2 linked regions of the Oleidesulfovibrio alaskensis DSM 16109 genome follow. Each later gene encodes a partner of the first gene's protein in a complex. Links are inferred from orthologs where the notes say so. Each region holds a gene or a part of one and is shown in the gene's direction. Other genes may lie near its edges.

Region 1 (15,690 bases):
TCTGCCGCAGTCTGGACGAGGCGCGCATGATGTTGTTTGCGCCGGAAACAGACGTGCTGGTTTTCGGCACGGAAGAGGTGGGGTCCGAGGTGATGCGGTTTCTGACCCAGGTGGGTCGTCCTGATGCCTGCGCACAGGTTATCTTGATGGTACGGAAAAATCAGGTGCGACTTTCCATTGAAGGCATGAAAAACGGAGCCTTTGATGACATCTATATCCCGTTTGCGCTGGATGCGCTGCTTGTCAGGCTGTCTCTGGCAGTGGGACAGGCAAAGCTTGCCAGACGCCGCAGACAATGCACAGGCGTGCAGCAGTCCGGCAAAGGCAGCCCGCAGGGGCGCGGTTAGGGAAAACAAGGGTGGAGACTGACATGACTATTCACGTTTTGCTGGTGGATGACGAGGTCGACTTTGTACAGACCTTGGCCGAACGTCTGCGAATCCGCGGCATGACCGTGGACACGGCTCATGACGGGGAGCACGCATTGCAGATTGTGAATGACTGCGGGGCATCGGTGATGGTTCTTGATCTCAGGCTTCCCGGCATGGACGGGCTGGAAGTGCTGCGTCATGTCCGCAAACAATGTCCGCGGATGCAGGTTATTATGCTGACAGGGCACGGAGGCCGTAAGGACGAGGATTCTGCCAGGGTTATTGGTGCTTACGAGTATCTTAATAAGCCGGTGGACATCAGTCAGCTCTCTGAGGTCATTGCGGCGGCTGCCGAGGAAGCGGCGCTGCAGGGCGCGGAGTAGGCCCCTTGCAGGGCCGCCTAGCAATGGAGGATGTATGGAAACACCCTTAGTACGGGATGTTATGATCCCTGTTTCCGAGTATGTTGTCATCGAAGAAGGCGGTGTTCTGGCCGATGCGTTTATGGCGCTGGAGCAGCACTGCCGCGAAAAAGGCACCGGTAAACCGCACCGTGACGTGCTGGTGACACGTGGCGGCACGGTGGTCGCAAAGCTGACCATGCTGGACGTGTTCAAATCACTTGAGCCGAAGTACGAGCATGTGGACCCTGAACGCTATCAGGGCAGAACGCTTACTTCCGACCTTGTGAACCGGCTTATCCGCGACTTCGGTCTGTGGTCCGACCCCACTGCTTCGCTGTGTGTCAAAGCGGGCTCGTGCAAAATAACAGACATCATGCATGTGCCTGAACAGAGCGAATACGTGGAGGAATCCGACACGGTGGAACACGCACTGCACCGCTACATTCTGGGTGTGCACCAGCCGCTGCTGGTACGCAAAGAGGGGAAAGTGACGGGTGTGCTGCGTCTGGGCGATGTTTTCGACTATCTGAGAACAAAAATTACGGAGTGTGCCGCCGGTTAGCCGGGGTGCTTTTTTGAAAAAGGAACAACGTATGTCTACCAAAGCTCAATCGACATCGTTTGACTGGAAGAGACTGTGCTTCATGTTGCTGGGGGTGACTGCTTTTCTGGTGATCTACTATTCTCCGGCGTGGCCGGATGCGGTGGATCCGCTGGGTGAACGGTTCCCGCTTTCGAAAGAGGCCAAGGGTGCTCTTGCCGTATTTATGTTTGCCGGTCTGTGGTGGGTGTTCGAGGTGGTGCCCATCGGCATCACCAGTCTGGGTATCGGCGTGCTGCAGGTTCTTTTCTTTGTCCGTCCGCCCGAAAAAGCGTTCAAGGACTTCATGGACCCGTCGGTGCTCTTTATTTTTGCTTCCATCATGATCGGTCTGGTGTTTACCAAAACCGGGCTGACAAAGCGACTTGCCTATAAAATGCTGATGGTCGTGGGTGAAAAAACAAGCCGCATCTATCTGGGCGTGTTTGTGGTCACCGCGCTGCTGACGCATATTATGGCACATACTGCGGTGGCGGCCACCGTGTATCCGCTGCTGCTGGCCATTTATGCTCTGTACGACGACACCGGCAGCAAGACCCGTTTTGGTAAGGGGCTGTTCATCGGCATGGCCTATGTGGCCGGCGCAGGCTCCATCATCACGCTGCTCGGTGCCGCCCGCGGTGCCGTGGCCGTAGGCTTTTTCAAGGAGATAGTGGGTACCGAGGTCTCGTTCTTCGAGCTTACCTACTACATGGCCCCCATCGGCTGGCTCATGGTGTTTCTGCTGTGGGGCTTCTTCATGATTTTCTGCAAGCCCGAACGCGACACCATACCCGGACTGCGTGAAAAGGCCAGAGAACTGAACAAGCAGATGGGGCCCCTGACCCGCAAGGAAATCATGGCCGCCCTTATCGTGGGCATTGTCATTCTGGTCATGAGCCTGCGGTCGTTCTTCCCCATGCTTAAAATGCTGGACAAAACGGCCATCATCCTCATTTCCAGCATCGCGTTTTTCGTATTCAAGATTCTGGATATCAAGGATCTTGAAGATGTGCCGTGGAACATCATCCTGCTGTTTGCGGGCGCCATGAGCATAGGCTACTGCCTGTGGGAAACCGGCGCGGCAAAGTGGCTGGCCGTCAACTGGCTGGTCATGTTCGAAAAAGCCCACTGGTTTGTCTTTGTCATGAGCATCTGCTTCTTTGTGCTGATGATGACCAACTTCATCATGAACGTGGCCGCCATAGCCATATCGCTGCCGGTGGCGCTGGTTATAGCGCCGTATCTCGGCGTATCGCCCGAGGTTATTCTCTTCGGTGCGCTGGTTGTGGCGGGTATGCCCTTCCTGTTGCTGGTGGGGGCGGCCCCCAACGCCATCGCGTACGATTCCGGTCAGTTCACTTCCGGCGAGTTCTTCAAGTACGGGCTGGTCGCCAGTGCGCTGCTGCTGGTAGTGGTCGGGGTTTTCGTTCTGGTGGTCTGGCCGCTTATGGGCATGCCCATCACCGTGCCCAGAGTAGGCATGTAACTGCCTGATACAAGCCGGAGCGCGGCTTCGTGCCGTGCTCCGGCATACGGATATGATCCTTATCGAAGGAGAACGGATATGTCTGAAAAAGTGCTTATCGTCGATGACGAACAGGAATTTCTGGATGCGCTGGCAGAACGCATGCGTGCCCGCGGTATGGATGTGACCACTGCCACATCGCCCATCGAGGCGCTGGCTCTGGTGGCGCGCCGGTCGTTCGATGCCATCGTGCTTGATTTTCAGATGCCCGAACTGGACGGGCTGGAAACCCTTAAACGCATGAAAGATGCCAATGACGATGTTCAGGTCATTGTGCTGACAGGTCATGCCACCGTGGAGCGCGGTGTTGAAGTAATGAAACACGGCGCCATGGATTTTGTGGAAAAGTCCGCCGACATCAACAGTCTGACGGAAAAAATCCAAGAGGCCAGCGCTAAAAAGCTGGTCATCGCGGAAGAAAAGACCCGTGAAAAGATTCAGGCCATTCTCGAAGAGAAAGGGTGGTAAGCAGGACCGCCCCGGCCGACCATGCAGGTGTAAGGAGAGGAACTATGTCTGTCATCGCTGTCCACTATGGGATCTACTGCCACGAAGACCAGTACCTGAGCGCCATCCGGGAGGCTACCGGATACAGTTTTGTTACTGATGACACCGTGGTTGAAGAGGCTTCGCGCCGTTCCGGCATCAGTGCGTCGCGCCTGCGCAAGGCTTTCGACGCCAAGCCGTCCATCTTCAATTCGTTCACCAACGACAGGGAACGCGCCAGAGCGTGGTTCCGCATGATTGTTGCTGAATATCTGGTCAAGGAAAACGTCATGTTCGGCGGGTTTACCGCCATGATGGTGCCTGCGGCGGTAAAACACGCGCTCAAGGTGTGTCTTATCGCCAACAGGGATGCACGGCTTGCGGCTGCCGCAACGCTGGGCATATCAGAGAGCGACGCGCAGAAAACCATGCGCGCAGGTGATTCCGATGCCGCGGAATGGGTGAACACCCTGACCGGCAATACCGACCCGTGGGCTGCCGGGCTGTATGACATTGTCATACCCGTGGATAAAAGCACCCCGCTGGAGGCTGCCGCCCTTGTGAAGGAAATGCTGGGCCGTGAGGCCGTGCAACCCGACGCCCGCAGCAGAAAAACAGCGCAGGATGCGCTGCTGGCTGCTCAGGTGGAAGTGCAGCTGGCCACCAAGGGCCATTTTGTGGCTGTGGCGGCAGATGCCGGCACGGTCACACTGACGGTCAACGGTCATGTGTCCGACCTTGAGCGGCTGGGCACCACGCTGCGGGCTGCTGTTATCGACATGCCCGGAGTGGATGACGTGCGTGTGGTGGGCGGTCGTGACATTCATACCCCGTCCATTTACCGGCAGTGCAATTTTGAATTGCCCAACAGAGTGCTGGTGGTGGACGATGAGCGCGACTTTGCCCAGACGCTTTCGCAGCGGCTGGAAGTGCGCGAAATGGGTTCCGCCGTGGCATATGACGGTGAATCGGCACTGGAGATCGTGGAACGCGATCAGCCGGAAGTGATGATTCTTGACCTGAAAATGCCCGGAGTGGACGGCAAGGAAGTACTGCGCCGCGTAAAGGAAACCCGTCCTGAAGTGGAAGTGATCATTCTGACCGGTCAGGGTTCGGAAGCGGACCGCGAAGAATGCATGAAGCTGGGCGCATTCGCGTATCTGGAAAAACCCGTGGATATCGAACAGCTCAGTTCCGTACTGCTTAAAGCAAATACCAAGGCGCGTCAGAACCTGAAAAGCGCCTGATGATAACCCGCCGGCGGTTCTGTAAAAGAACCGCCGGTTTCTGCGGGCAAGTGCCCGCAGCCGATTCTTCCGCACTCTGAGTTTGTGACCGTACAGGCTCACACAGGAAAAACGCTCCGGCGCGCATGTGGCGCGTCCGGGGCGTTTTTAGTACTGCGGCATCAGCGGCTGCACACCGCTGCGGGTTTTATCCCTCTGCGGGGGCACAGGTCATTATGTATTCTGCCCTGCCGGTGTGCGGGTCGGTGTTGCGGGCTGCTATGGTGCACCCCTGCGCCAGATAAAAGTCGCAGGCCTGCCGGTTTTCGGCGTAGACATTAAGAGTCAGGCCGCCCGCCTGACGCAGTGCATGGGCAAAAAGGCAGCGTCCTGTGCCGTTGCGCTGTCGCCGTGGCGCCACAAACAGCGCGGCCAGATGGCGTTTGTGCAGTGCGTAAAAACCCGTGATGCCCTGCGGTGTGTCGTATACGCAAACTGTTGTGGCCGAAGGCAGATAGACGGTGCGCATGGCTTCAATGTTGTCGCGCCAGAATGCGGCATCGATAAAGCTGTGCGCCGCGATGGACGCTTCAAGCCAGATGTCCAGTATGGCTTCGGTATCACGGCGGGTGGCGGGACGTATGCTCATTGAGTGTTCCTGTGGCGTGCCGCGCGAGGCGGTGTTGTCAGCGGAAAAAACAGCCCGCCATGCAGCGTATGAGCGCATGGCGGGCAGAAGTAAACAGCGCAGAAGCAGACAGCGTCGTGCGTTAAAGCGCATTGCCGACGGCAGTCCGTGGCCGGTACGCAACCCGCTTTTCACCGGGTGTGCATTGCCGGCGGCCTGCATTGCAGGGGTGTTACCAGGTCAGCCGCATTTTGCAGCCCATGGCCTGAATCTGTTTTTTCAGGTCGGGTATGGTGTATTCGCCGTAATGCACAATGGACGCGATGAGCGCTGCAGAAGCGCCGCCTTTGGTCAGGGCGTCATACATATGCGCAGGATGTCCGGCCCCGCCCGAGGCGATGACGGGAATCTGCACGGCATCGCTTATCATGCGGGTCAGGGTCAGTTCGTAGCCGTCCTTGGTACCGTCGGCGTCTATGGAGTTGACGCAGATTTCACCGGCACCCAGCACTTCTGCTGTTTTCGCCCAGTCCAGCGCGTCCATGCCCATGTGTTTGCGTCCGCCGTGGATGACGATTTCGTACCCCGAGGGGATGGCTTCTGTCGGGGCCACGCGCTTGACATCCATGCCCAGCACAATGGCCTGCGAACCGAAACGGGCGGCCCCTTTGCTGATGATGTCAGGGTCTTTCACCGCACCGGAATTGACCGAAACCTTTTCCGCACCGGCGTTGAGCGCGTCGCGCATATCGTCCACGGTGTTTATGCCGCCGCCCACGGAAAAAGGTATGAAAATGCTCGAAGCCACCTTTTCCACAATATCAAGAAAGATACCGCGCCCTTCGTGCGATGCGGTGATATCGTAGAAAACAATCTCGTCGGCGCCCTGTTCGTAGTACCGTCTGGCGCTTTCCACGGGGTCGCCTATGTCCACATTGCCCTGAAATTTTATGCCCTTGGTCAGGCGGCCGTCACGCACGTCAAGGCAGGGGATAATCCGTTTACTGAGCATTGGCGGCCTCCTTGCAGTATGCGTGGAAGTTGCTGAGCAGCTTCAGTCCGGGTCTGCCGCTTTTTTCCGGATGGAACTGGACGGCCCACAGCCCCGGCCCGCCGTGAACAGAGCAGAATTCCTTGCCGTACGTCGTGGTGGCAATGACATAGTCCGGCTGCGGGTTGGGAAAGTAGCTGTGCACAAAATAAAATTCGGCATCATCGGAAATGCCTTTGAAAAGTGCGCACGGCTTTCTGGGTATCACTCTGTTCCAGCCCATGTGCGGTACGCGGATGGGCGCGCCGGTTTCGTCTTCCAGCGCGGGATTGAACAGATGGCATTCTCCGGGAATGATGCCCAGCGTACGGGTATCGTTTTCCTGACTGTAGTCCAGCATTATCTGGCAGCCTACACAGATGCCCAGCAGCGGTTTGCCTGCTTCCACCTGCTCTTTGAGCACAGCGTCAAGTCCGGCGGCCGTCAGTTCGTCCATGGCCTGTCCGGCGGCCCCCACGCCGGGAAAGATGATGCCTTCCGAGGCGGCGATCTCGGCGGGGTCCGCCGTGATCACGTTGGGGATCCCGATGTGGTTCAGGGCACGGCGCACGCTTGTCTGGTTGCCGGCCTTGTATTTCAGGATCGCAAGCATGGTTCCCTCCTCTTGCGGGGTTTAGGTACTCGGCAATTATCAGCTTCACGCCGTAAAGAGCAAGCGTTTCCTGCACTCTATAACGTCGCGGGCACATTCTGTGACGGCAGGGCAAACTCTGGTGCTTGCGTTTGTGGGGCATCAAAGGGTATAAAGGCGGGATTGCTGACGGGGCATAGGCTTCGTGTGCATGTTCCTCAACAATCACAAAAGGATGCCCGCGGGCTTCTTTTCTCGCCTGGTACTGCGGGGCGCGCAGGCTGTCGCACCCTGTGCCGCAACGTCTGCGGCCGGACTGCCTTGCCCGGAAAGCGTGATTGTTCACCAGCTTTTTCGCGCGTCCGCCTTATGGTGTAACACCTAACCAAGACGACATACAGCGAAGCGAAATGCCAAAGCGGACCGACCTCAAGCGTATTATGGTCATCGGCTCGGGGCCTATTGTCATCGGACAGGCCTGCGAATTCGACTACTCCGGAACTCAGGCCGTAAAGGCCCTCAAGGAAGAAGGCTACGAGGTGGTGCTGGTCAACTCCAACCCCGCCACCATCATGACCGATCCCGGTCTTGCCGACCGGACGTACATCGAACCCATTGAACCGGAAACCGTCGCCGCCATCATCCGCAAAGAGCGACCCTGCGCGCTGTTGCCCACTCTGGGCGGTCAGACCGGCCTGAACACGGCGCTTGCCGTGGCCGAAACAGGCGTGCTGGAAGAGTGCGGCGTGGAACTGATAGGCGCCACCCGTGACGTTATCAACAAGGCGGAAAGCCGCGATCTTTTCCGTCAGGCCATGGCCAACATAGGCCTGAAAGTGCCCGCCAGCGGTATAGCCCGCACCATGGACGACGTGCGCAGGCTGGGCGCCGAAATGCCCTTTCCGCTTATTGTGCGGCCCGCATTTACTCTGGGCGGCAGCGGCGGCGGCATAGCCTACAACATGGAAGACCTTGAGGAAATCGCTTCGCAGGGCCTTGCGGCCAGCATGCAGAGCGAAATCCTTGTGGAACAGTCTGTGCTGGGCTGGAAAGAATATGAGATGGAAGTCATGCGCGACCGCAATGACAACTGCGTCATCGTGTGCTCCATCGAAAACATCGATCCCATGGGCGTGCATACCGGCGACTCCATCACCGTGGCACCTGCCCAGACGCTGACCGATGTCGAATACCAGATGATGCGCGATGCCTCCATTGCCATCATGCGTGAAATCGGCGTGGAAACCGGCGGTTCCAACGTGCAGTTCGGCATCAACCCCGAAAACGGCGACATGGTGGTCATCGAAATGAACCCCCGTGTGTCGCGTTCTTCCGCACTGGCATCCAAAGCCACCGGCTTTCCCATAGCCAAAATCGCGGCAAAGCTGGCAGTGGGCTATACGCTGGACGAAATTCCCAACGATATCACCCGCGAGACCATGGCGTCGTTCGAGCCGTCCATCGACTACTGCGTCATCAAGCTGCCGCGGTTCACCTTTGAAAAATTCCCCGGTTCGCGCGACGAACTGAACACCGCCATGAAAAGCGTGGGCGAAGCCATGGCCATAGGCCGTACCTTCAAGGAAGCCCTGCAGAAAGGCCTGCGTTCGCTCGAAGTGGGCGCTGCCGGTTTCGGGGGCAACTACCGCGAAGAGCTGCCCGCGCGTGAAGACATCATGCCGCGGCTGCGCACGCCCAACTCCAGACGCATATTCTGGCTGCGTCTGGCCATGCTGGCCGGATTCACGCTGGAAGAGCTGTATGAAATCACGGCCATCGACCCCTGGTTTCTGCGGCAGTTCAAAGATGTGCTGGACATGGAAGCGGCCCTCAAGGGATTTGCGCTGGCAAACTCCATGGTGGCGGAGAACCCCGACCTTGTGTCGCTGATGAAGCGGGCCAAGGAATACGGTTTTTCCGACAGACAGCTTGCCGAAATGTGGAAGCTGCCCGAATCCGCCGTGCGCGATCTGCGCAAGTCCATGGGCATCCGGCCCACCTATTATCTGGTGGATACCTGCGCGGCCGAGTTTGAAGCCTATACGCCGTATTATTACTCCACATACGAAACAGGCAGAGAGCTTGTGGCCGAAGACCGTAAAAAGGTCATCATCTTCGGCGGCGGACCCAACCGCATCGGGCAGGGCATCGAGTTTGACTACTGCTGCTGTCATGCATCGTTCGCTCTGCGCGATATGAACGTGCAGTCCATCATGGTCAACTCCAACCCCGAAACCGTCTCCACCGACTACGACACCTCGGACAGGCTGTATTTCGAGCCGCTGACCTTTGAGGATGTCATGAACATTGTGGAAGCGGAAAAGCCGGACGGTGTCATAGTGCAGTTCGGCGGGCAGACACCGCTGAACCTCGCCGTGCCGCTCATGCGCGCCGGTGTGCCCATTCTGGGTACACATCCCGATTCCATCGACCGTGCCGAAGACCGCGAGCGTTTTCAGGCGCTCATTCAGAAGCTGGATCTGCTGCAGCCTGCCAACGACACCGTGATGTCGCTGGAAGAAGCTCTGAAAGCCAGCGAGACCATCGGATATCCCGTGGTTGTGCGCCCCAGCTACGTGCTGGGCGGGCGTGCCATGGAAGTGGTTTACGATGCGGAACAGCTGCGGACGTACTTTGCCAACTCGGTGGGCAAAGCTCCGGAGCATCCCATACTTATCGATAAGTTTCTTGAAAACGCCACAGAGGTTGACGTGGACGCCCTTTCCGACGGGTGCGATACCTACGTTGCCGGCATTATGGAACATATCGAAGAGGCGGGCATTCATTCCGGCGATTCTGCCTGTGTGATTCCGCCCCACACGCTGCCTGCTGATATTGTGGAAGAAATCCGCCGTCAGACCGTTGCGCTGGCAACAGAGCTGAAGGTGGTGGGACTCATGAACATTCAGTTCGCCATCAAGGACGGACGCGTGTTCATCCTTGAGGTCAACCCCCGCGCTTCGCGCACCGCGCCTTTTGTTTCAAAGGCCACGGGCGTGCCGCTGCCCCGTCTGGCAACACAGGTGATGATGGGAACGCCGCTGCGCGAACTCGACCCGTGGAGCATGCGCCGCAGAGGCTACTTCTCCGTTAAGGAATCCGTCTTCCCGTTCAAGCGCTTCCCGGGTGTCGATATTCTGCTTGGCCCCGAAATGCGTTCCACGGGCGAGGTGATGGGCATGGGCCGCACATTTGAGGAAGCCTTTATGAAGGGGCAGATCGCCGGCGGACAGAAACTGCCGCAGGAAGGCAAGGTCTTCATTTCCGTCAACGACAAGGACAAACCCTACGTTGTGGAAGTGGCGCGTGTGTTCGCCGGTCTGGGGTTTGAGGTGCTGGCCACCAAAGGCACATGCAAGCTGCTGGAAGAAAACAATGTTTCATGTACGCCTGTGTACAAGGTGTACGAGGGCAGACCCAACATTGTGGACTTCATAAAGAACGGCGAGGTTTCGCTGGTGGTGAACACCGCCTCCGGAAAGCGTACTGTTCAGGATTCCAAGGACATCCGGCAGGCGACGCTGCTGTACGGGGTACCCTACAGCACCACGGTATCCGGTGCGCACGCCATCGCGCGGGCCATTGCCGAGCAGCGCCGCTGCGGGCTTACCGTGAAAAGCCTGCAGGAATACTACGCGGGCAGCACCGAAGCGCCCGTATGCGGGGAAAAATAATATCATGAAACGTGAATACTGCGGCGTCTTCGGCATATACAACCATGCCGAAGCCGCCCGCATGACCTACTTCGGACTGTATGCGCTGCAGCACCGCGGGCAGGAAAGTGCGGGCATTGTAACATGGGACGGTTCGGCCCTGCGTGAAGAACGCGGCATGGGGCTGGTGCCGGAAGTGTTCAATGAACGGCATCTGAGCAAAGAACTCAAAGGCGATATCGCCATCGGCCACACCCGCTATTCCACCACCGGCGCATCGCTGCTGCGCAATGCCCAGCCGTTCCGTGTGCGCTATAAAAACATGGATATAGCCATCGCCCACAACGGTAATCTGGTAAACACCGTGGAGCTTCGTTCCAGACTGGAAGAAAGCGGCTCCATTTTCCAGACGACCAACGACAGCGAGGTAATTGTCCATCTGATTGCCAAGCACATGAACGGAGGCACTGTCGAAGAAGCCGTCATGGCTGCCTGCCGCGAGGCACGCGGTGCGTATTCGCTGCTTATTCTGGCCAATGATAAGATGATAGCCGTGCGTGACCCGCACGGCTTTCGTCCTTTGCTGCTGGGAAAAGTGGGCGACGCGCATGTCTTTGCCAGTGAATCGTGCGCCTTTGATCTGCTGGAGGCGGAGCTTATCCGTTCCGTCAAGCCGGGCGAGATGATTGTCATCGATAAAGGCAAGGTGCACAGCTATGATATGGATATGGGCAAAAAGCGCCACCACTGTATCTTCGAGCTGATCTACTTTGCCCGCCCCGATTCCATGGTATTCGGAGAAAATGTCTACTTCTGCCGCAAAGCCATGGGCAAGCAGCTGGCCACGGAAGCGCCGGTGGATGCCGACTTCGTCATGCCCTTTCCCGATTCCGGCGTATACTGCGCCGTGGGATACGCCCAGCAGTCGGGGTTGCCGTACGAGCATGCCATGATCCGCAACCACTATGTGGGCCGCACCTTTATCCAGCCTTCGCAGGATATGCGTGATTACAGCGTAAGGGTGAAGATCAACCCTGTGAAGGATATGATCAAGGACAAGCGCATCATCATTGTGGATGATTCCATCGTGCGGGGTACCACCATCCGCACCCGCGTGAAAAAACTGAGGGAGCTGGGCGCCCGCGAAGTGCATTTCCGCGTGAGCTGCCCCCCCATCAAGTTTCCGTGTTTCTACGGCATTGATTTTGCCTCCAAGGGCGAACTGATTGCGGCCAACCATTCCGTAAGAGAGATAGAACGCTTTATCGGTTTGGACAGCCTGCATTACATCAGCATAGAGGGGCTGCTCAAGTCGGTCAGTACGCCGGATGACTATTGTCTGGCATGCTTTACCGGCAGCTACCCGTTGCAGTGCGAAGGAAATCTGAAGTCGTGCCTTGAGTGCGGCTGCTAAATACGACATATTGTGCATGCGGGCTGCCGTGCCGGACACGGTGTGCCCGCATGCGCTTTTTTTATCGCAGCGTCATCCGGTGTGTATCCGACAGCCCTGGCCGGAGGCGATGCAACTCATAACAGGGATTCCGAACTTATGACTCAGGACGCACAATGCACCCGCCGCACGGACTGGATTCCGCTGGCGCGCGAGGTGCTGGATATTGAAATTGAAGGCATTGCCGCCATGCGCGACAGACTGAACGGCGGTTTTGTGGATGCGCTGACACTGATGGCACGCTGCACGGGCCGCGTTGTCATTACCGGGCTGGGTAAATCCGGCCTGGTGGGCCGCAAACTGGCGGCCACGCTGTCGTCCACAGGAACTCCCGCTTTTTTTCTGCACCCTGTGGAAGGTGCGCACGGCGACATGGGCATGCTGCGCAGTGATGATGTCATCATCGCCATATCCAATTCCGGCGAGACTGACGAACTGAACGCCATTCTGCCCGCATTGCGCAGTCTGGGGGCTTCGCTTATCGCCATGACAGGCGGACTGGAGTCCACGCTGGCAAAGAGTGCCGATGTGGTGCTTGATACCGGCGTCCGCCGCGAGGCGTGCCCGCTCAATCTTGCGCCCACTGCCTCCACCACGGCTGTGCTGGCCATGGGCGACGCCCTTGCTGTATGTCTTATCCATTGGAAATCATTTACTGAAAATGATTTTCTGCGGTTTCATCCGGGCGGTTCGCTGGGGCACCGGCTGAGTATGCGGGTGGAAAGTCTGATGCATACCGAAAACCTGCCCGTGGTGCGCGAGACCGTGCGGACGGGAGAAGCGCTGCGCGTGCTGGACGAGGGACGGCTGGGCACTGTGCTGGTGACGGATGGTCAGGGGCGCCTGTCGGGCATTCTGACGGACGGCGACGTGCGCCGCATGGTCTGCCGCGAGGCGGGCGTGGAAACCGCATCGCCGGTGGCCAATGTGATGGTACGCAGTCCGCTGACCGCCAGAAAAGAATTTTCAGTGGCGCAGCTTATTGATATGATGGAAGAAAAAGCTATCACCGTGCTGCCCATCACCGGTGATGACGGACTGCTGCTGGGGGTTGTGCACCTGCATGACCTGCTGGGCAAGGGCGGAGTTAAATTTTCGCGCTGACAGGCCCGTGGCATGGTAACGGCGCACCGCGGTGCGCCGTTTTTGTATGCTGTGTACGGGACGCGGCTGCGGCGGTGCATACCCTGTTGTCTGCGGGCGCGTGCACCGTATGCAGGCCGCGCTGCCGGCAGGATACCGGAGGTATATTATGAATGATCGTAAGGTGAGCGACAGCGATACCATTATGACGCACAGAGGCTTGCCGCAGGATGCCAACCCCGCCGGCAACATCCACGGCGGCACCATTCTGAAGCATATCGATCTTGCCGGTGCCGTGGCGGCCATGCGCCACGCCAGAGGCCGCACGGTGGTCACCGCGTCCATCGACAGGATGGAATTCAAGGCTGCCGTACATGTGGGAGAGCTTATGGTGCTGAAGGCCAGCGTGAACATGGTCAGTAATACGTCCATGGAAGTGGGGGTACGTGTGGAGGCTGAAAACCTGCTCACGGGCGAGGTGCGGCATGCTGCTTCGGCATACCTGACATTTGTGGCCATGGATGAAAACCGCAGACCGACTGCAGTGCCGGGCCTGATACTGGAAACGCCCGAGCAGCACCGCCGTAACCGCGAAGCCCTCATGCGGCGCGAGGTGCGGCGCGAAGAGCGGCGGCGTGAAAAACTGTCGCAGGAAGGGCAGACTCTGGCCCGTGATGAAGGCGTGAAAGAACTGTACTGATGCACCGCGGACGGGCAGTGATTTTTTTGTGGAGTGCTGTGTGTGCATGCCGCGCTGCGCCTGTTGCGGAACATTTTTTGCTTTTTTTATCCTGCCGTACGGATACCGGCAGAAAGTGACGCCCCGCCAGACCTACAGACAGGACAACGATTATGCGCAACGCGCCGGAACGCGATTTGATGACCTCTCTTTTCCGCAGGCAGCATCTGACCAACGGTTATACCGATCCCGCACTGGCCATGCAGATGGCCGACCATTTGCTGCGTGACCTGCAGGCTCAGCCGCCGCAGGAGGGTATGCAGCGCATGGCACTTGCCAGAGGGCTGCTGCGTCAGGCCCTGTTGCTGAATCCCTTTGATTCGGCATTGCGGGGGGTGGTGGCTTCGCTGTGCGCGGGACAGCGGGCTTCCGAAGTGTACATGCGCTGGCTGTGTGCTGTGCGCGATGTGCTCGATTCCGGCCCTGCCGTGTATATGGGCGATGTGCTGCAACGGACCACCGCGCTGGAAAAAGATGACGAAAAGCTGCTGCACGGCGCGCTGTACGGTGATTCTCCGGCTTACCGGTTCACCTGCGCGGGTATTCTGTGGGAAATAGGCAACGGTGCTTTTTTTGAACAGGCGGCACGGGCATTTGTGCAGACTCCGGAAGGCGGCATAGCGGCGCCGTTTTTTGCGTGGGGCGCGCTGAGCATGAACCGTCCGGAGCTGTGCCGCGAGCTGTTGTCACTTGCCGTACCCGGCCCTGTGTCGCTGCATGTGAGCGCGGAACTGGCACTGCGTGAAGGGCACAGAGAACAGGGGATAGCTCTGCTGCGTGATGCCCTGCAGGCCGAACCTGCCTTGTTTTTTCTGGTGTACAGGCTGGTGGAGACATTGCGCGGTGCACCGCCTGCCGGTTTTGAAAGTGTGGCCCGCGGCAGAAGTGTCAGTGTGGCTCTGTACACATGGAACAAATTTGACGTGACTCTGGATACGCTGCGCAGCCTTGTGCACAGCGATATAGGCAATGCATCCATCACGCTGCTGAATAACGGTTCTGATGCGTTTTCGCCGCGTCAGCTGGAAGATGCCGCGCGGGAAGCCGCCTGCGGCAGGCCTGTGGATTTTATCCATCTGCCGGTGAATGTGGGCGCCCCGGCGGCCCGCAACTGGCTGTGGCAGCTGCCTGCCATGCGGCAGGCGGACTATGTGGCGTATCTGGACGACGATGTGCTGCTGCCCGAAGGCTGGCTGCGCATGTACATGCAGTCGCTTGATGAATACCCGCAGGCTGCGGTGGTGGGGCCCAAGGTGGTCAACCCCGGCAGCATCGCGTCAGTGCAGTATGTGCTGCGCAACTTTTACAAGGCGGGTAACAAGCTCATACGCTTCACAAACAACGCTCCGCTGTTCTGGGATATGGGGCAGTATGACTACCGCAGTCCGTGCCTTTCGGTCATGGGCTGCTGTCATCTGTTCAACAGGCGGTTGTGCGACAGGCTGGGGGTTCCGCAATTCGATGTTCGTTTTTCGCCGTCGCAGGTGGATGATATCGAGCATGATATTCAGGTATGGAACGCCGGCGGCAGGGTGCTGTATGACGGGCGTGTATGTGTGGTGCACCGGCAGGACACCGGCCGCAAGGCGCCGCTGAGCGAGGCAGGCTGGGGGCATGTGTGGGGCAACCACATGAAGATGGAGGCAAAGTTTTCCGGCGAGCGTCTGAAAGAGCTTAAACAGACGGTGGAAGACTGCGGCTTCAGTCATTTCACGGCTGCGCTGCAGACTGTGGCCCCGCTGCTGAGCCGCGAGGCACGGGGAGAGCTGGCGGCCATGACAGGCGGTGCCGGCTGACGGCAGGTGTTTTTTCCGGTTACGGCCCGTGATCTCTGCCCCGCCTGTGCGGGGTTTTCTTATGCCGCTTCGGGGCAGACGGTAAATGCAGCCGTGACAGGTCCGTCGGGGCGTTTTGTGC
Region 2 (14,849 bases), on another replicon or contig:
TGCGCCATGAATATGGTGGCATTGGCCAGTGCCACTTCTTTGCCGATGCGGTGATGACGCACTTTCATGCCGCGTGTGAACTTGCCGGAGCAGATACGCATGAAGGCGATGCGGTCGCGGTGGTTTTTGTCCATGTTTGCCTGAATCTTAAAAACCACACCGGAAAAATCTTCTTCATAGGGTGAAACCGTGCGGGTTGTGGCCGGACGCGGCTGGGGAGCCGGTGCCAGATCCACAAAGGTGTCCAGCATTTCACGCACACCGAAATTGTTGATGGCCGAACCGAAAAACACCGGGGTCAGTTCACCTTTGAGGTACCGTTCCTTATCAAAGGGGTTTCCGGCTTCTGCCAGCAGCGCCAGCTCGTCACGCAGCGTAACGGCCTGTTCGCCCAGCGCTTCGTCCAGTTCCGGGTTGTCCAGTCCTTCAATGATGCGCCCCGAGGCGATGCGCCCGTCGTTGGCGGGGGTGAACATATGCAGCCGTCCGGTGCGTATGTCCCATGTGCCTTTAAAATCCGCTCCCATGCCGATGGGCCAGGTAAGCGGACTGCACTGGATATTGAGGCGGCTTTCAATGTCATCCATCACTTCCAGCGGATGCAGGCCGTCACGGTCCAGCTTGTTGATGAAGGTGACAATGGGAGTGCTGCGCATGCGGCACACATCCATCAGCTTCAGGGTCTGCGCTTCCACGCCTTTGGCGGAGTCGATGACCAGCAGCGCGCTGTCCACCGCGGTGAGCACCCGGTAGGTGTCTTCCGAGAAATCCTGGTGACCGGGGGTATCGAGAAGATTTATTTCGTAGCCGTTGTGGTGGAACTTCATCACCGAGGTGGTGACGGATATGCCGCGTTCCTGCTCCATGGCCATCCAGTCTGACGTGGCGTGGCGGGCTGCCTTGCGCGACTTGACGGTGCCGGCCATCTGTATGGCCCCGCCGAAAAGCAGCAGCTTTTCGGTAAGGGTCGTCTTGCCTGCGTCGGGGTGGCTGATGATGCCGAACGTGCGGCGTTTGTCTACTTCTCTCTGATGTTCCCTGTTCACGGTGAAACCTCGGCGGGGTGGTTTTGCGGCGCCCTGCAAGGGACACCCGCGAGGGCGGTGTTATGCTATAGATGCGGTGTGCGGTCAACATAAGGCATGAGCGCTGAAAATAATCCGCAGCGGCAGTATGTTGCGTGTCCTGCCGATTTGCGGCAGTCCGTGCGGGTTCCGGCCGGTTGAAAGCTCTTTCCTCCTGCGGCGTTTGCAGGTATAGTCCATCGATTTGGCGCACTGTTACCGGGCGGCACCCGCCGCCACGCAGCTATATTCCGGCAGGACTCATGACCGCAACAGCATGTTACGGAATAATCCCGGCACGATACGATTCTTCCCGTTTTCCCGGCAAACCGTTGGCAGATATTCAGGGCCGCCCCATGTTCTGGCATGTGTGGCACAGGGCAAGCCTGTGTCCGCAGCTGCAGCAGGTGGTGCTGGCCACGGACGACGGACGGATTGCGGAAGCGGCGCACGCGCTGGACGTGCCGTATGTGATGACCCGTTCCGACCACCCCAGCGGCACCGACCGCGTTTTTGAAGCGGCAACGCTGCTGCAGCTGGACGAGGACGCCGTGGTGGTTAATATTCAGGGTGACGAGCCCGCACTGGAGCCGCGCATGCTTTCCGAGCTGGTGCGGCCTTTTGCTGAAGATGCCGCCGTGCAGGTAACCACTCTGGCGCGGGCCATCAGCCCGCAGCAGGCCGCCTGTCCCGATGTGGTCAAGGTGGTGTGCACGGCGGGGGGTGACGCTCTGTATTTTTCGCGGGCAGCCATACCGTACTGCCGCGACGGGCAGTCCGGTGCGCCCTGCATGGGGCACGTGGGGCTGTATGCTTTCCGGTATCAGGCTCTGCGGCGTTTTACGCAGCTGGAACAGTCCGTGCTTGAGCGTACGGAAAAACTGGAGCAGCTGCGGCTTCTGGAAAACAATATACCCATACGGGTGGTGGAAACGGCATACCGGACGCACGGTGTGGACCGCCCCGGGGATATCGACGTAATTATCAACATGATACGGGAGAACGAAGGATGAGAGCGCTGCTGGCCCTTGAAGACGGCTTCGTACTGGAAGGCCGTTCCTTTACCGGCCCCGGAGAGACGGGTGGTGAGGTGATTTTCAACACCGGCATGACCGGCTATCAGGAAGTGCTGACGGATCCTTCGTATGCGGGGCAGATGGTCTGCATGACCTATCCGCTTATCGGCAACTACGGAGTGACCCGCGAAGACGTGGAATCCGGCAAGGTGCACGTTGAGGCGTTCATTGTTAAGGAATGCTGCAAGGTGCCCTCCAACTGGCGTTCCGTGGCGTCGCTTCCCGATTATCTCAAGCGTAACGGAATTATGGGCATCGAAGGCATAGACACCCGCGCCCTTACCCGTCATCTGCGCATGCACGGAGCCATGCGGGGCATTATCTCCACTGCGGAGACCGACCCCGCGGCGCTGGTGCAGCGGGCAAAAGACCTGCCGTCCATGGAAGGCCAGAATCTGGTTGTGCGCGTGGCACCCGAAAGCCCTTACCGCTGGGACGGCGAGCGCCCTCAGAAAGTGACTCTGCAGGACGGGGTGTACGCATGGCCGGGCAAGGGGCCGCGTGTGGTGGTCTATGACTTCGGCATCAAATGGAATATTCTGCGCCTGCTTGCCGCAGAAGGACTGGACCTGCTTGTGGTGCCGCCTTCTTTTACCGCGCAGGACGTGCAGCGTTGCGGTGCCGAGGCCGTGTTCCTTTCCAACGGTCCCGGAGACCCGGCAACGCTGAAGGCTGAAATAGCCGAAATCGCAAAACTGACCGACATGATGCCCGTGGCCGGCATCTGTCTGGGGCATCAGCTGCTCGGGCATGCGCTGGGCGGTACCACGCGCAAGCTTAAATTCGGGCACCACGGCTGCAACAGCCCGGTGAAGGACCTGACAACGGGGCGCATAGAAGTCTCTTCGCAAAACCACGGGTTCTGTGTAGAGTTGGATGCAGTTCCCGATGTGCGTGTGACCCATGTGAACCTGAATGACAATACGCTTGAGGGTTTCGAGCATACCGTCAAACCGGTCATTTCGGTGCAGCACCACCCCGAAGCCAGCCCGGGACCCAACGACAGCCACTACTTCTTCGGCAGGTTCCGCAAACTGCTGCGCGAACATCTGGGAAAGTAGCCGTGCCGACCGGAGAAAAGAATGTCTGCTGAACTGACCAGAGCGCGGAAACAGCTTACGCAGGTGCGTTCGCTGCTGCGGCAGGGCAAGGTTATGCCCGCTGCGCAGTCGTATCACACTGCTTTGCTGGCTGTTCTTAAAAACCCGCTGATGAAGGCGGAGAAAGAGGAATTCGAGCGTCTGCTGGATGATGCGGCGCATCATCTGAATAATGACGCCGAACTGCGCAGGGTTTTTCCGTTGACCATTTCTTACAAACCCGGTGCGGAACGTGAAGTGCTGGATGTGGTGGCATCGCTGGTCAAGGCGCTGGAAGAGGCCGCCGTGTCCGAAGCGCAGGAACAGCTCAGGCAGTTTGAAGCGTCGAAAGAGGCTGAGATGCGGCGCGGGCAGCAGATGCTGGACGACCGTCAGTTTGAGGATGCGCAGAAACACTTCCGCGGACTGGTTGCCCGGTTTGAAGACGATGCCGAGCTGAAGGGCGAGATTGGCGACCGCTTTCTGAAAGCGGGCCGCTACGAAGAAGCTTTTGAATACCTTGCGCAGGCGCTGGATGAAAGCCCCGAGTCGGTGCATCTGTACAACCGTATCGGCATTGCCCTGCGCAAGCTGGGCAAGTTCGACGTGGCCGAAAAGTATTACTTCAAGGCTGCCAAGTACACGGGGCATGACCCGCATCTGTTTTTTAACCTCGGCCGGCTGTATGTGGACTGGGGCAAGTGGGACAGAGTAGCCAAGGCTGCGGGTATGGCTCTGAAATTAAAACCCGACTTTGTGGAAGCGGAAAAGATGCTCAACTTCGCACTGAAAAAAATCCAGTGACGCCGGTTTGATATCTTCCGGTCTGCATGAAAATGATAATAAATGAAACGGCCCCCGTTGCGGGGCCGTTTTTTTTTGATGCGCGAAAAAAATCACAGGAAATACGCATATGGACATCATGCAACATGGCGGGTGTTGACACACTGCCCATAATCAGGTTTTAGGCTTTGATTGGAATAACGCATGCGGCGCTAATGCGGCATGCATAAAGAAATATTTTATGGCGGGGCAATCTGTCTTTCGTGAACACCTCTTTCAGGCACGGTGTGTGCAGAATGCCCTGTGCACCTGCGGCCGCTTGTTTGACTCGGGAACGAGCAGATGTCTCATGGTGGTGCGCTGCTGCATTTTGCTGCAGCCTGCTGCGGAAAAGGTGTGCGCCGCTTTGAACCGTTGTGCGACGGGGCACTGTTCTGCCGCCTGCGGCATACCCTGTACGGGTTGGCTGCCAAAACGCTTCGGGTGCGGGGTCCGTGGTCCATGCCTGATGCGGGGTAGGGGTGTTCAAAGCCGTACGGCATGCAGGCCTGTGCGGGGGGCACGTGTGTGCCGGCGGCCCGGGGGCAGGCGTCCTGTGTAAAAAATCACATCCCAGAAAGAGGTTGACAAAACTTTCAAGTCTGTCGAAATGACTTCTATGTCTTTGTTTTGACATATATTATAGCTTGTGAAATTTTTACCTTGTGTTTTGGGAGAAAAATTTTTAAGGGTCACAATTGGTCATATGCATTGAACATATGCTTTCCGGCGGGCAGCCGGAAGCGCCGGTGGGCAGCCGGTATGCATCTGGCCGGAGTGTTTGCAGTTATGACGGTGCGGCAGGGTTCCGCATGGCAGCGCGCAGTGGCCCGCGCGGGTGCCGGGAATCCTTGTGCATCGCTGCCGGTTTTTTCCGGCATGTTCAGGCAGTTTCCGCGTCGGGCAGGGCAGGATTATTCCGTCCGGCTGCGGAAGATACAAAGCGACGGGTGAACGAATGCTGACGAGAGTCTTCCCTTTCCTCGGATGGTTCAAAGGGTATACCGGCGAAAGCCTGAGAGCGGATCTGATTTCCGGTCTCACGGTGGCGCTGGTCCTAATTCCGCAGTCCATGGCCTATGCGCAGCTTGCGGGATTGCCTCCATATTACGGTCTGTACGCCTCTTTTCTTCCTCCGCTGGTAGCGGCGCTGTTCGGTTCCAGCCGTCAGCTTGCCACCGGTCCGGTGGCTGTGGTCTCACTGATGACCTCGGCCTCGCTTGCTCCTCTCGCCACGCAGGGCAGCGAGGCGTACATAGCATACGCCATCATGCTGGCTCTGATGGTGGGACTTTTTCAGCTGGCGCTGGGTGTACTGCGGCTGGGGCTGGTGGTTAACTTTCTGTCGCACCCCGTGGTCAACGGGTTTACCAACGCGGCGGCCATCATCATTGCCACCTCGCAGCTTTCCAAGCTGTTCGGCGTGTATGTGGACAAAGCCGAGCATCACTACGAAACCATTATCCGCGTCATTGAAAGCGCAATGAATTTCACGCACTGGCCGACCCTTGTCATGGGGGTGCTGGCCTTTGCCATCATGTATCTGCTCAAACGGTACATGCCCAAGGTGCCCAACGTGCTGGTGGCCGTGGCGCTGACCACCACCATATCGTGGGGTATCGGGTTTCAGCACGATGCCAAGGCTCCCGTTACCGCGCTCAAGGCCCCCGCGGCCTCGGAGCTGATCGCCGCCTTTAACCAGAAGGTGAACGCCATTCCCGCACTGGGAGAAAAACGCGCGGAGCTGGGCAGAAAGCTTGAAGAAGCAAAAGGCCTGGCCGATGACAATGCCCACCTTGAGCTGGAATACCGCATCAAGGAAGTGGGGCTGGCCATGGACCGCCTGAAAGGCGGCATTCATAACGACAGAGCCGCGCTGCGCGACATGCTGTTTGACGGTGTGGTCATGGCCGACGGCTCCATGCTTTTTTATCAGCAGGGGCAGACTCCCGACGGTATGCAGACCGACGGACGCGTGTGGCGCCTGAAGGTGGGTAACAGACCTCTTGACGTGAACGCACTGCCCATGATGGGCGGCGGTGCGGTGGTGGGCACCGTGCCCAGCGGTCTGCCCACGCTTTCCATTCCGACCCTTGATATCAGCGTCATGCTGCAGCTGCTTCCCTATGCTGCCATTATTTCGCTGCTGGGCTTTATGGAAGCCATTTCCATTGCCAAGGCCATGGCCGCCAAAACAGGTCAGCGTCTTGACCCCAACCAGGAACTTGTGGGGCAGGGGCTTGCCAACATTCTGGGCGCGGTGGGCAAAAGCTATCCCGCATCCGGTTCGTTTTCGCGTTCGGCGGTCAACCTGGCTTCCGGTGCCGTAAGCGGGCTTTCCAGCGTGTTCACATCCATGGCTGTGGTCATTGTGCTGCTGTTTTTCACCCCGCTGCTGTATCATCTCCCGCAGTCGGTGCTGGCAGCGGTCATCATGATGGCGGTTATCGGGCTGATCAACGCGCAGGGCTTCCGCCATGCATGGAAGGCCCAGTGGTACGACGGTGCCATTTCCATTGTATCTTTTCTGTGCACGCTGGCGTTTGCGCCGCATCTGGACAAGGGTATCTTTGTGGGCGTGGTGCTGTCGCTGGGTGTGTTCCTGTATAAATCCATGCGTCCCCGCGTGGCGAACCTGTCGCGCGACGAAAATCTGGATATGCGCGATGCGGAGGCCAGAGGGCTGCGTCAGTGCGAGTATATGGCCGTTGTCCGTTTTGACGGGCCGCTGTTTTTCGCCAACGCCAGCTTTCTGGAAGACCAGATAATGGAACGCATGGAGGCCATGCCCCGCCTGCGCCACATTCTGATAGTGTGCAACGGCATCAACGATATTGACGCATCGGGCGAAGAAGCACTGGGACTGCTTATCGACCGTGTACGCAGCGCCGGCATCGATCTGTCTTTTTCGGGCATGAACGAGGCTGTCACTGCGGTGCTCAAGCGTACCCACGTGTGGGAACGCATCGGAGAAGACCACATATACGCGACCATGGACGCTGCCTTGTGCGAAATCCATGAAAAGGCTCATAAAAACGGAGCCGAGGACAACTGTCCGCTAACAACCTACTGCGCATTGACGTAGGAACAACCGACAACTGCGGTCCCGCGGCAATGGGACCGCGCTGTTACGGAGACAAGCCATGACGCAGCTGGAATTGCTTCTGGAGCGCATCATTGACCGGGTGAACGTCAACCTTCGCCATCAGAAGTTTGACGTGGGCGACTACGTGCGCCGGCAGACGCCGCACCTGCATTACTCGAAGTTCTATGCATTCTACGGCCTTTCGGCCGATGACCCCGTGCATTTCCACTTCAAGAACTCGAGTCTTGCCGGCAGCTACTTTCTGGGCCGTGTCAACGTGCTGCATTCTGCGTTGTACAAGAGCGATATCCGCGGTGACGAACTGAAGCGCAAGGGTCAGCATTTTGTCTGCGACGGCAAGATGATTCCTCTGCATGACGACGAGGTCATCACCATCAAGGACAGCTTTCTGAACAAGACGCTGGTGCATTCCAACTCGCACGATCCGGAATCGCCGGAAGAGTTCACCATCCGCAACACCGTGGCCATGCCTTATGCAAACATCCACGGTTCGCTTACGGAAGGCAGCTTCATCGGTTCCTTTGCAACGGTGGACCTTTCCACCATCCACAACAGCGTGGTGCGCTACTTCTCGTATGTGCAGACAGGCGAACTGGTGGGCAAATGCGTGGAACCCGGACAGATATGGATAAAGAGCGGTGATGAGCTGGAGTTCCACTACAGCTTTGATAAAGCCATTCTTGACAAGTACATATCGCAGGAAGCCGGTTCCTGCCCCACAGGCGTCCTCATGGAGTTTGTGGAAGTGCGGCAGGAGGATTTCGAGGAGGTCTTTGCCTCGGGTCATATGGCCAGCGGCGCCGGGTCGGCTTCCGGTGCGTCCGTCAGCGGATATGCCGTCATAAAAGGCGACACCGTCATCGGCGAAAATGTGCTGGTGTCACAGCGCGCCTATCTGGATAACGCATGGATGGGCAAGGGCAGCAACGCGCAGGAAAACTGCTACATCATCAACAGCCGTCTGGAACGCAACTGCGTCACTGCCCACGGCGGAAAGATCATCAACGCGCATCTGGGCGACATGATCTTCACCGGGTTCAACTCGTTCCTGCAGGGCAGCGAAAGCAGTCCGCTGAAAATCGGTGACGGATGCGTGGTCATGCCGCACACCATCATCGATCTGGAAGAGCCGCTGGAAATTCCGGCCGGTCACCTTGTGTGGGGATATATCCGCAACAAGGCCGATCTGGCTGCCCATTCCATCAGCTTTGAAGAGTTTGCCAAAGTGGACGGTGAAGTGACCATGGGGCGTATGACCTTCCGCGGCAAGGGCGGTCCGTTCCTTGATTCCTTCAAAAAGCGCATCAAACGTATTCTCAGCGAAAACGGTGCATTTTTTGATGGCAGCGAAGGCACAGGACACGCACAGAAGGGTAAGAACTTCACGTTCAACATCATCCAGCCCTATCAGGACGGTGACCCGCGCGGCATGTATCCGACCATTCTCATTCAGCCCAACAACGGCTCCTAGCGGGCTGCGGCCTGTGCGCCGCACCGCCGGAAACCTGAAACATTGACGGCCGCCCCGTAAGGGGCGGCTTTTTTATGTGCGATCTCTCCGGCGGATATGGTGCAAAAAATGAACATGCGGGGCATGTTATGCCACTGTATGGGGGTGACGAACGCAAAGAAGACGTTTAAGACAGGGGTTGCGCGCGCGGACGGGGCCGTGTCCGGTGCCGTATGCCGCCGCGCGGGCCGGTATGTCTGCAATATGTCGGAAAAGGTGTGACCATATGAGGATAATAGAAGCGTCCGCTGTGCACGCTGCGGTACGGCAGATGATTCTGGCCGCCAACAGGGTGTTGGGCGATGATGTGTACGCCGCATTGAAAAGCAGCATGGAGAGTGAGACTTCGGCTTCGGGCAGAGAGGTGCTGCGTCAGCTGCTGGAAAACGCCGACCTTGCCGCATCCGGCGGACTGGCATTGTGTCAGGACACCGGCGCTGCGGTCTTTTTTGTGGAAATGGGCGAAGACGTGCGTCTGGGTGGCGGTTCGCTGCAGCATGTGCTGAACAGCGCCATGGCGCAGGCGTATGAAGAAGGCTGCCTGCGCAAGTCCATGTGCCATCCGCTTACGCGCTGCAACACCGGCGACAACCGTCCCGCCATCGTGCATACGGAACTGGTGGAAGGCGACCGGCTGACCATACGCTATATGGCCAAAGGCGGCGGCAGCGAAAACATGTCGCGCTGCACCATGCTGACCCCCGCGCAGGGCTGGCAGGGTATAAAGGAATTTGTGGTACGCCGCATGGCCGAAGCCGGTCCCAACCCCTGCCCGCCCACCATCGTGGGAGTGGGTATAGGCGGTACGTTCGACCTTGCTCCCGCGCGGGCAAAGCGGGCGCTGTTCCGCAGACTGGACGACGTGCACCCCGATGCGGAAGTGGCCGCCATGGAAACCGAGCTGCTGGATGCGCTCAACGCGCTGGGCATCGGTCCCATGGGCCTTGGCGGACGCACGACATGTCTGGCTGTGAAAATTGCCCTGCATCCCTGCCATATTGCCAGCCTGCCTGTGGCGGTGAATGTGCAGTGCCATTCGGCGCGGCACAGAGAGGTGATTCTCTGATGGCTACCTGGCATCTTACCACACCACTCAGGTCTGAGGATGTGCTGCAACTGCGCGCCGGTGATGTCGTGCTGCTTTCGGGCGATATATATACAGCCCGCGATGCGGCGCACAAACGCATCATGGAACAGCTGGACAGCGGCGGCACCCCGCCTTTTCCGACGGAAGGAGCGGTCGTGTACTATGTGGGACCGGCACCCGCGCCGCCGGGACGCCCCATCGGGTCGGCAGGGCCCACCACAAGCGGCCGGATGGACAGCTACACTCCCCGCATGCTTGCACTGGGGGTGCGTGCCACCATAGGCAAGGGCAAGCGCAGCGACACGGTGCGCAACGCCATGTGTGAGCATGGCGCTGTGTATCTGGGAGCCACGGGCGGCGCCGGTGCGCTGCTGTCACAGTGTGTTCTGGCCGCCGAGGTTGTGGCCTATGAAGAGCTGGGCCCGGAAGCCGTGCGCAGGCTGACGGTGCGTGATTTTCCGCTGCTGGTGATCAACGATGCCTGCGGCGGCGAGCTGTATGTAACCCCCAAACTTGATCTGTGACCACTCAGGAGGCTGACAATGGCTCTTTTCACAAAAGAAGAAGCACTGAAATATCATGAGGCTCCGCGCCCCGGTAAGCTGGAAGTCGTTCCCGCAAAGCCCTGCAGAAACCAGAAAGATCTTTCAATGGCGTATTCGCCCGGCGTGGCCGAAGCCTGCAAAGCCATCCGCGAAGATCCGGCAAAGGCCGCGCTGTATACCGGCCGTTCCAACCTTGTGGGCGTGGTTTCAGACGGTTCCGCGGTTCTGGGGCTGGGTAACATCGGCCCGCTGGCAGGAAAGCCGGTTATGGAAGGCAAAGGCGTGCTGTTCAAAACCTTTGCCGACATCGACGTGTTTGACATCAATCTGGACGTGCGCAGCGCCGATCAGCTTATCGAGGTGGTGAAAACGCTGGAGCCCACCTTCGGCGGGATCAATCTGGAAGACATCAAGGCTCCGGAATGCTTTTACATCGAAGAGACGCTCAAGCGCGAGATGAATATTCCCGTGTTTCATGATGATCAGCACGGCACCGCCGTGATTTCCGGAGCGGGGCTGCTCAACGCGCTGGATATAACCAACCGCAGGGCCGAAGACATGAAGGTTGTGGTTGTGGGAGCCGGAGCTGCAGGCATTGCCTGTGCCACATTCTATGTTGCACTCGGCGTCGATCCTGCAAATATCTACATGTTCGACTCGCGGGGGCTTATCCATGCCGGACGCAGCGATCTGAACAGCTACAAGAAACGGTTTGCTCAGAAAAAAGATGCCGGAAGTCTTGAAGATGTGATGAAAGGGGCGGACATGTTCCTTGGTCTGTCCACAAAAGACCTTGTTTCCAAAGACATGGTGCGGGCCATGGCAAAGGATCCGGTGCTGTTCGCCATGGCAAATCCCGATCCGGAAATTGCATATCCCGATGCCAAAGAAGCCTGCCCCGGCTGCATCATGGGTACAGGGCGTTCCGATTTTCCCAATCAGGTGAACAATGTTTCCGGTTTTCCGTATATTTTCCGCGGAGCACTGGACGTGGGCGCCACGGAAATCAACGAGGCCATGAAAATCGCCGCTGCCAGATCGCTGGCGGCGCTGGCGCGCGAGCCTGTTCCTGCAGAAATCTGCGCATTGTACGGTGTGGATTCTCTGGAGTTCGGCGTGGACTATGTCATACCGAAGCCGCTGGACCCGCGTGTGCTGGAGTGGGAAACTCCCGCCGTGGCGCAGGCGGCCATGGATTCCGGCGTGGCCACGGTACCTGTGGCTGATATGAAAGCGTATGCCGCTTCGCTGCGGGTCCGCGTGGATGCTGCGGCGCGCCGTGCGGCAGCCGTGGTGGACAGTTATTCCGGCGTCTGATTTCTGCCGCTGCCTGCATCCTGCGGCGGTCGTGCAGGATGCAGGCAGAAAAATACCGTTGCTTGCGCATCTTCTGCGGCAGCGTAATAATACTCGTTGCAGCGTATCCGGCATACACTGGCGGTCTGCGGATGCAGCCGCAGCCGTTGTCCGCCGGCGGGCCCGTATTCCGCATCTGGCTTGCACCCCGCGGCACAAGGTTGACTTGCATGCCTGTGATGGTGTTTTGTCTATGGTTGTGCGGCTGCACAGTCAGCGCAGCACGCTTTTTCTGCAGGAACGGATGATAAGCTTCATGTCTGTCCGGCATGACCGGAGCAGCAAGCAAACGGATAGCATATGGAAAATACAATTATTTCCAAGGAGCGGCTGATCCCCGGCCAGACCAGCAAGCTGGTCATCGATGCTCCGCATATTGCCGCCAAGGCGCAGCCGGGCAACTTTGTCATTCTGCGCGTGTGCGAACATGGTGAACGTATTCCGCTGACCATCGCGGATGCCGACCCTGAAAAAGGCACCATAACCATCGTGTATCTGGTCATGGGCAAAAGCACGGCCATGCTGGAAGACCTGAACGAGGGCGATGCCATTCTTGACCTGTGCGGTCCTCTGGGACGTGCGACGCATATAGAGCAGGGCGGCACAGTCATCTGTGTGGGCGGCGGCACCGGCATTGCCGCCATGCATCACATTGCCAAGGGGCACCATAAAGCCGGCAACCACGTGGTCGCCATCATCGGCGCCCGCAGCAAAGATCTGCTGCTGTTTGAAAAAGAGCTCAAGGAATTTGCTCCTGAAGTGCTTGTCTCCACCGATGACGGCAGCTACGGACATAAAGGGCTGGTTACCGAACTGCTGCGGCAGCGGCTGGAAGCAGACGACAGTGTAAGCGAAGTGGTGGCCGTGGGCCCTGTGCCCATGATGGAGGCTGTTGCCCGCACCACAGAACCTTTCGGCGTGAAAACCACGGTGAGCCTGAACTCCATAATGGTGGACGGCATAGGCATGTGCGGCGCCTGCCGCGTGACGGTGGACAACGAGACCCGTTTTGCCTGTGTGGACGGACCGGAGTTTGACGGACACAAGGTGGATTTTGCGGAACTGCGGCAGCGGCTGGGCGCATTCCGCCCGCTGGAGCGTGAATCCTACGACCATCACTGCAGGTGCAAGTGTAATGAAAGCAAGTAAAAAGCCCGTACTGCCCCGTGTGCCCATGCCCAACCAGCCGCCCGCGGAACGCGTGCGTAATTTTGACGAAGTGGCGCTGGGGTATACGCCGGAAATGGCGCGGCAGGAGGCCGGGCGCTGTCTGCAGTGCAAAAAGCCCCGCTGCGTCAAGGGCTGCCCTGTGGAAGTGCCCATACCGCAGTTCATCGCCGCGCTGGCGCAGGGCGATGTGGAACATGCCTACCGGATTATCAAAACCACCAACAGCCTGCCTGCCGTGTGCGGGCGGGTGTGCCCTCAGGAATCGCAGTGCGAGGGGGCGTGCATACTGCAGGCAAAAGGGCAGCCGGTGGCCATCGGCCGTCTGGAACGTTTTGTGGCCGACGAATACATGCACCGTGACGCCTGCGGTCTGATAACCGGTAAACCGGAATGCCCTTACATTGACCCGGAAAAAAAGGTCGCCTGTATCGGCAGCGGACCTGCCAGCCTCACTGCGGCGGGGTATCTGGCCGCGCACGGGTGCAAGGTTACTGTTTTCGAGGCCCTGCACGAACTGGGCGGCGTGCTTGTGTACGGTATTCCCGAATTCCGTCTGCCCAAGGAAAAGATTGTCGCCAAGGAAGTGAACGCCCTGCGTGAACTGCAGGTGGAATTTGTCCGCAACAGAGTGGGCGGCAAAACATTTTCCATAAGCGATCTTTTCGCACAGGGGTACAAGGCGGTCTTTATCGGAGTCGGGGCGGGGCTGCCGCGTTTTCTCGGAGTACCGGGAGAAAATCTCAACGGCGTGTTTTCCGCCAATGAGTATCTTACCCGTGTGAATCTGGGCCGGGCGTATTCTTTTCCGGAATATGACACCCCCATCATCCGCGGCCGCCGCGTGACTGTTTTCGGCGGGGGCAACGTGGCCATGGATGCGGCCCGTACAGCCATGCGGCTGGGCGCCGAATCTGTGCATATCGTCTATCGCCGTACGCAGGCAGAAATGCCTGCACGCCACGAAGAAGTGGAACACGCCATTGAAGAAGGCGTGCAGGTGGCCGAACTGTGCGGTCCTCTGGAATTCCGTGCCGGTGAAAACGGCAGTCTGGCAGCCGTTGTGCTGCAGAAAATGGAGCTGGGGGAACCCGATGAGTCCGGTCGCCGCCGGCCGGTGGCCGTGCAGGGTGCCACCGTGGAACTGCCCACAGACCTTGCCGTTATTGCCGTCGGCACACGGTCCAACCCCGTACTGCTGGAAAATGAACCTGAATTGAAGCTGACGGGCAGGGGCTATGTGTCGGTGGACGAGGAAACCGGCGAAACAAGCATGCCCGGCGTATATGCCGGTGGTGATATAGTGACCGGTGCCGCCACGGTTATTCTGGCCATGGGGGCCGGTCGCAGGGCGGCCAAGCACATTGCCCGTTCACTGGGGTGCGCGGTGGAAGACTAGCGCATCTGTCTGTATCTGCAGCATACTTTCAGCGCCCGCGGCAACGCCGCGGGCGCTTTTGCTGTCTCTGCCGTCCGTTGATCCGGCTGCCGCAGGTGGTGCCGCTGCCCTCGTAAGCTTCCCTGTCTGCGTGCGGTCTGTTCATTCCGGGGCCGGTTGCAGGCTGCCGGACAGGGCTGCACCGGTATGGCCGTGTCCTGCCGCAAACGTCATGCGACTGGCACAGGCGGGCTTTTGCAGGGGGCCGGTCGTCAATGCCGCCCGCAGCGGGTCGGGCGTAGCCTGACGGGGGTGCGGCAATAAAAAAAGCCGCCCTTTCAGGCGGCTTCTCTATTGGCAATGAAGAGCTTACTATTTGATAAGCTTGAATTCTGCGCGGCGGTTTTTGGCCCAGGCAGCTTCGTTGTTGCCGGAAACTGCGGGGCGTTCTTCGCCGTAGCTGACGATTTCAAGCTGGTCGGGACGTACGCCCAGCAGCACAAGGTATTCAAACGCGGCGCGTGCGCGGCGTTCGCCCAGTGCAAGGTTGTATTCCTGAGTGCCGCGTTCGTCGCAGTTGCCTTCGATGAGAACGCGCAGCTGGGGGTAGGCCTTCAGAGCTTCAGCCTTGCCCTTCAGCAGTTCTTTGCCTTCGGCCT

The links.
Region 2: the proteins of carB (region 1) and carA are in contact, whole or in part, in a solved structure (PDB 1KEE), measured with the Escherichia coli proteins. The link is inferred for Oleidesulfovibrio alaskensis DSM 16109 from one-to-one orthologs.

Annotation. Positions count from the first base shown.
Region 1 is NZ_KI519495.1:9,441-25,130, reverse strand. What follows is about bases 6,885-10,719. They hold carB (carbamoyl-phosphate synthase large subunit), read left to right. Parts: upstream 6,885-7,255; coding sequence 7,256-10,519; downstream 10,520-10,719. Other genes in these bases: purF (amidophosphoribosyltransferase), read left to right, coding at 10,524-10,719. Outside these bases: H586_RS0115425 (DNA-binding transcriptional response regulator), read left to right, coding at 1-347; H586_RS19545 (response regulator), read left to right, coding at 371-754; H586_RS0115415 (hypothetical protein), read left to right, coding at 789-1,337; H586_RS0115410 (SLC13 family permease), read left to right, coding at 1,369-2,844; H586_RS0115405 (response regulator), read left to right, coding at 2,923-3,351; H586_RS0115400 (response regulator), read left to right, coding at 3,396-4,616; H586_RS0115395 (GNAT family N-acetyltransferase), read right to left, coding at 4,804-5,244; imidazole glycerol phosphate synthase subunit HisF, read right to left, coding at 5,456-6,235; imidazole glycerol phosphate synthase subunit HisH, read right to left, coding at 6,225-6,866; more of purF, read left to right, coding at 10,720-11,912; H586_RS0115370 (KpsF/GutQ family sugar-phosphate isomerase), read left to right, coding at 12,051-13,055; H586_RS0115365 (acyl-CoA thioesterase), read left to right, coding at 13,204-13,734; H586_RS19540 (glycosyltransferase), read left to right, coding at 13,887-15,569. UniProt on the Escherichia coli protein: Large subunit of the glutamine-dependent carbamoyl phosphate synthetase (CPSase).
Region 2 is NZ_KI519496.1:57,317-72,165, reverse strand. Bases 1,144-4,137 are described here. They hold carA (glutamine-hydrolyzing carbamoyl-phosphate synthase small subunit), read left to right. Parts: upstream 1,144-2,073; coding sequence 2,074-3,201; downstream 3,202-4,137. Other genes in these bases: H586_RS0116930 (tetratricopeptide repeat protein), read left to right, coding at 3,223-4,023; kdsB (3-deoxy-manno-octulosonate cytidylyltransferase), read left to right, coding at 1,328-2,077. Also shown: H586_RS0116945 (peptide chain release factor 3), read right to left, coding at 1-1,046; H586_RS0116905 (SulP family inorganic anion transporter), read left to right, coding at 5,000-7,126; H586_RS0116900 (transferase), read left to right, coding at 7,185-8,618; H586_RS0116890 (fumarate hydratase), read left to right, coding at 8,884-9,723; H586_RS0116885 (FumA C-terminus/TtdB family hydratase beta subunit), read left to right, coding at 9,723-10,268; H586_RS0116880 (malic enzyme-like NAD(P)-binding protein), read left to right, coding at 10,287-11,606; H586_RS0116875 (sulfide/dihydroorotate dehydrogenase-like FAD/NAD-binding protein), read left to right, coding at 11,946-12,794; gltA (NADPH-dependent glutamate synthase), read left to right, coding at 12,781-14,211; peptidoglycan-associated lipoprotein Pal, read right to left, coding at 14,563-14,849. UniProt on the Escherichia coli protein: Small subunit of the glutamine-dependent carbamoyl phosphate synthetase (CPSase).